2 regions of the Paenibacillus sp. FSL R5-0345 genome follow, and region 2 is predicted to be linked to the other one. Evidence: a T-box and tRNA genes for the amino acid it is inferred to sense, from the RefSeq annotation. Region 2 holds a T-box; the other holds one or more tRNA genes.
The links. A T-box is a leader RNA that pairs with one kind of tRNA and senses whether it is charged. The one in region 2 lies ahead of metG (methionine--tRNA ligase), so its partner is inferred to be a tRNA-Met.
Positions count from the first base shown of each region.

Region 1: it has a tRNA-Met gene. The T-box ahead of metG (methionine--tRNA ligase) is inferred to sense a tRNA for this amino acid. The anticodon was not compared.

Region 1 is NZ_CP009281.1:873,538-875,969, forward strand. It holds rRNA gene R50345_RS03805 (23S ribosomal RNA) at 1-241, shown strand, start outside; rRNA gene rrf (5S ribosomal RNA) at 314-430, shown strand; tRNA gene R50345_RS03815 (tRNA-Ile) at 488-564, shown strand; tRNA gene R50345_RS03820 (tRNA-Asn) at 568-643, shown strand; tRNA gene R50345_RS03825 (tRNA-Ser) at 649-741, shown strand; tRNA gene R50345_RS03830 (tRNA-Glu) at 872-943, shown strand; tRNA gene R50345_RS03835 (tRNA-Val) at 950-1,025, shown strand; tRNA gene R50345_RS03840 (tRNA-Met) at 1,043-1,119, shown strand; tRNA gene R50345_RS03845 (tRNA-Met) at 1,192-1,268, shown strand; tRNA gene R50345_RS03850 (tRNA-Asp) at 1,294-1,371, shown strand; tRNA gene R50345_RS03855 (tRNA-Gln) at 1,388-1,462, shown strand; tRNA gene R50345_RS03860 (tRNA-Lys) at 1,470-1,545, shown strand; tRNA gene R50345_RS03865 (tRNA-Leu) at 1,561-1,644, shown strand; tRNA gene R50345_RS03870 (tRNA-Gly) at 1,651-1,725, shown strand; tRNA gene R50345_RS03875 (tRNA-Arg) at 1,734-1,810, shown strand; tRNA gene R50345_RS03880 (tRNA-Pro) at 1,841-1,914, shown strand; tRNA gene R50345_RS03885 (tRNA-Gly) at 1,927-1,997, shown strand; gene R50345_RS03890 (YdeI/OmpD-associated family protein) at 2,100-2,432, shown strand, end outside.
Region 2 is NZ_CP009281.1:4,058,531-4,060,962, forward strand. It holds gene metG (methionine--tRNA ligase) at 1-940, opposite strand, end outside; T-box leader at 985-1,246, opposite strand; gene R50345_RS17925 (DUF4362 domain-containing protein) at 1,372-1,836, shown strand; gene htpG (molecular chaperone HtpG) at 1,898-2,432, opposite strand, start outside.

The DNA of each region.
Region 1 (2,432 bases), 3.2 Mb from region 2:
CTTAGTACGAGAGGACCGGGATGGACGTACCGCTGGTGCACCAGTTGTTTCGCCAGAAGCATGGCTGGGTAGCTACGTACGGACGGGATAAGCGCTGAAAGCATCTAAGCGTGAAGCCCCCCTCAAGATGAGATTTCCCAATTAGTAAGACCCCTTGAAGACGACGAGGTAGATAGGTTGGAGGTGGAAGTGCAGTAATGCATGGAGCTGACCAATACTAATCGGTCGAGGGCTTATCCTATACTTAAAATGCAAATTCAATTCGGATTCAGTTTTCAGGCGATTAAGCCTGAGCATTACGCTGTAATGTCCGTTTGGTGGCGATAGCGGAGGGGTTCCACGCGTACCCATCCCGAACACGACCGTTAAGCCCTCCAGCGCCGATGGTACTTGGACCGAAGGGTCCTGGGAGAGTAGGACGCCGCCAAGCGGACAACCACATTACCCGTGGTATTTTTTTTGCCCTTAATATTCGTATGTCTTAAAAGGGCCTTTAGCTCAGCTGGTTAGAGCGCACCCCTGATAAGGGTGAGGTCGGTGGTTCGAGTCCACTAAGGCCCACCATATTCCCTGATAGCTCAGTTGGTAGAGCACTCGACTGTTAATCGAGTTGTCACAGGTTCGAGTCCTGTTCGGGGAGCCATTTATGGAGAGGTGTCCGAGTTTGGCCGAAGGAGCACGATTGGAAATCGTGTAGGCGCCACAAGCGTCTCGAGGGTTCGAATCCCTCTCTCTCCGCCATGAATTTACTTCCCTGTTAGGGATGAGAAGCCTAGGTGGTTCGTTGAAGCATAAGCTTCGTTAGGAATGCTTCGCAATCTCGATCGTAGTGAGAGTATCCCTCTCTCTCCGCCATAAAGTTTATTAGCATGGCCCGTTGGTCAAGGGGTTAAGACACCTCCCTTTCACGGAGGTAACATGGGTTCGAATCCCATACGGGTCATAACATGGAGGCTTAGCTCAGCTGGGAGAGCATCTGCCTTACAAGCAGAGGGTCGGGGGTTCGATCCCCTCAGCCTCCACCATATTCATTTAAGAACGACGCGGGGTGGAGCAGCCCGGTAGCTCGTCGGGCTCATAACCCGAAGGCCGCAGGTTCAAATCCTGCCCCCGCAACCAAATTTTCCTTAAGCATGATGTTTTGGGACTAGCTGGCGTAGTGTAAATGAATAGTATATACTTATTAAATGACGCGGGGTGGAGCAGCCCGGTAGCTCGTCGGGCTCATAACCCGAAGGCCGCAGGTTCAAATCCTGCCCCCGCAACCAATTTACATTTATGCATTATGTCTGTGGAACCGTGGTGTAGTTGGCCTAACATGCCTGCCTGTCACGCAGGAGATCGCGAGTTCGAATCTCGTCGGTTCCGCCATTTAGTTAATTATTGTTGGGGATTAGCCAAGCGGTAAGGCAACGGACTTTGACTCCGTCATGCATAGGTTCAAATCCTATATCCCCAGCCATTTATGAGAGCCATTAGCTCAGTTGGTAGAGCACCTGACTTTTAATCAGGGTGTCGAAGGTTCGAGTCCTTCATGGCTCACCATTATTTTTAAAGTGTGCGCGTGTGGCGGAATGGCAGACGCACCAGACTTAGGATCTGGCGTTTCACGACGTGGGGGTTCAAGTCCCTTCACGCGCACCATATTTTGCGGAAGTGGCTCAGCGGTAGAGCATCGCCTTGCCAAGGCGAGGGTCGCGGGTTCGATTCCCGTCTTCCGCTCCATAATTTTTGCGCCCTTAGCTCAGCTGGATAGAGCGTTTGACTACGAATCAAAAGGCCGGGAGTTCGAATCTCTCAGGGCGCGCCATTTTTATTACTAAGTCATTACATGTTTTGACGGGATGTAGCTCAGCTTGGTAGAGCACCTGGTTTGGGACCAGGGGGTCGCATGTTCAAATCGTGTCATCCCGATTTTATACCTTTGCGGGTGTAGTTCAATGGTAGAACTTCAGCCTTCCAAGCTGATAGCGTGGGTTCGATTCCCATCACCCGCTTATAATTAAGAAACACCTGTCTATTATAGGCAGGTGTTTTTTTGTATAGTTACATTCATATGGATACAATAGAACTTAGGGCTTTTAGTTGAGGAGGTAGCTATGTTTGAATTCGAAGCTAAATTAGTGCGACCTGATGCAAGTGGGAGCTGGACTTATCTTAACGTCCCTTTTGATGCCGAACAAATATTTGAAACAAAGTCCAGGGTACAGGTAAAAGGAACTGTAAATGGAATCCCCTATAGAGGAACGCTTATGCCCCATGGAAACGGAAAGTATTTTATGGTGGTAAAGAAAGAACTACGGGATCTAGCCAAAGCTCAACCTGGTGATATTGTGCGTGTGACGATGGAGCAGGATCATCAATTACGAGAGGTAGAAGCTCCAGAGGATTTACTTGATGCGCTGAGTAGCCATGAGCAGGCAGAAGCTTAT
Region 2 (2,432 bases):
AATGTAACTCTTTTGCTCCTAATAAGACGGCTGGCCATATCAAGGTATGAAAAGGAATATTGTCTTTACCATGCACATAATAAGCGGTAATACCATCATTTTTCTCTGACCAAAATTCCTCCCAGCTCCCTCCAGATTGTGTAGCCCACTGCTTGCTGGCTGATAAATAACCACTTACCGCCTCAATCCAGACATAAATCTTCTTATCTTCAAATCCAGCTACAGGAACATTTACACCCCAAGATAAGTCTCTGGTTACTGCCCGATCCTGAAGCTTCTCCTTTAAATATCGTTTGGTCAGTTTTATTGCATTTTCTCTCCAGTGTACTGCTTCGTCTACATAATCCGTTAATTCAGATTGAAATTTAGATAAGCTAAGATAAAAATGTTCTGTCGGCCGTTCTGTCGGTGTATTCCCACATAATTTACAGACTCTGTCCAATAAATCGGCTGGGTCTAGAATCGTAGAACAATAATCACATTGATCCCCCCTCGCCTGCTGCCCACATACCGGACAAGTGCCTTCCACATATCTGTCTGGCAAAAATCGCTGGTCTACCTCGCAGTAACATTGCCCAATGGTTTTTTTATATAAATGACCATTCTCTAGCAGCTTCGCAAACAACTCTTGCACGACCTTATGATGCTGCTGTTGATCCGTTCGAGTATATAGATCATAACTAAATCCCAGCTCTTCAAAACACTTCAAAAACTCTTCGTGGTATCGACTTGCAAAAGCTTCGGGTGTGATCCCTTCATTAGCAGCCTGAACCGCTACAGGTGTGCCATGACAATCGCTGCCTGACACATATAAAACGTTATCCCCCTTGCTGCGAAAATAGCGTGCCAGCACATCCCCAGGCAACACACTTGATAATCTTCCAAGATGTAAAGATCCATTCGCATACGGCCAAGCTCCGCCTATAAACACATTACTCATTAACCTTCTCCTCCTTTTTTTAGACAACAAAAAAACTCCCATCCACAAAGGACGAGAGTTCTACTCACGTGTTACCACCTAATTTTATAAATGCCTCATGACATTTACCTCTTCAGGTACGACGTTAATAAACGTTTATACCCTAGCACTATAACGGATGCAGGTTCCGGCGCAGCCTACAACCTAAAAGGTTTCGATGCGCAGCTCTGAGACCATATTCCCAAGGTTTTTCTTTACTCCTTTTCAGCGAACGGAGCTCTCTGTAGAAAGAATTGCCGTGGTACTCTTTCTCTTCTTTGCTTTTACATATTCAAGTTACAGGAAATAATACTCAATTTGTTGTTTATTGTCAATGCGAAACATCAAGCTCACTGTAACTTTTCCAGTTAATTTCCGTCTTTTATATAAATAAGTTACAAGGAGGTCCCTCAGTGAAAAAAGTAAATTCACTTGTACTCTCTGTTCTTTTACTAGCAGGAGTATGGGGTTGTTCCGATAATAAAGTTAATTCTGTTCCCAAAAGTGAACCCTATACTTCCAAAGAAGCCATCAGTAGGGGAGATATTGTTTCATTTAAAAAAGTTTACAACCTAGATAAATTCGAGCAATTTATAACTAATCTCTCCAGCAAAAAAGCAGACAATATACGCGTTACAAGTTACACAGATGAGGGTGATCCCATATTTAAGGATTTGAAGTTTGATGGCAGTATAATTAATTATAGCTATGATACTTCTAATGATGAATTTGGTGGGAGCAACAAAGATGTCAGAACCGATACTTGCTCCGAAGTGACGAGTAAAAAAAGCACACAAGGTGAAATTATCTATTCGATCAGCGGTTGCACAAATAATGACTCTGAAATTGATTACTACCTTTTTCGCACAACAGAATGAAATACTGAAATAAAAAAGACCACCCAATCATAATACAATTGGATGGTCTCTGTACTTCATATTATTTCATGATTTTGCAAATATCATTGGTGAATTGAACAGGATCACTAACCTGTAGACCTTCAATCAACAGGGCTTGGTTGTACAGCAGGTTCGTGTATAAACCGAGCTTTTCTTTGTCGTTCTCTGCTGCCGCCTTCAAGGACTGGAATACTTCGTGATGGATGTTGATTTCGAGTACCTTGTCCGCTTGAACCTCTTGGCCATTCGGCATCGATTTCAAGATTTTTTCCATCTCGATGGTCAGTTCGCCTTCAGCAGAGAGACATACCGGATGAGTCTTCAAACGTTTGGAGGCTTTAACATTTTTCACTTTGCCGGACAGGATGTCCTTCATCGCTTCAAAAAGCTCCTTGTTTTCGTTCTCTTCCGCTTCCGTTGGCTTGTCCGCTTCGTCAGCTTCAATACCAAGATCTCCGCTGGATACAGACTTAAATTCTTTTTCCTTATAAGACATGATCATCTTGATTGCAAATTCATCAATATCATCAGTGAAGTAGAGAATTTCAAATCCTTTATCCGAAACAAGCTCAGTT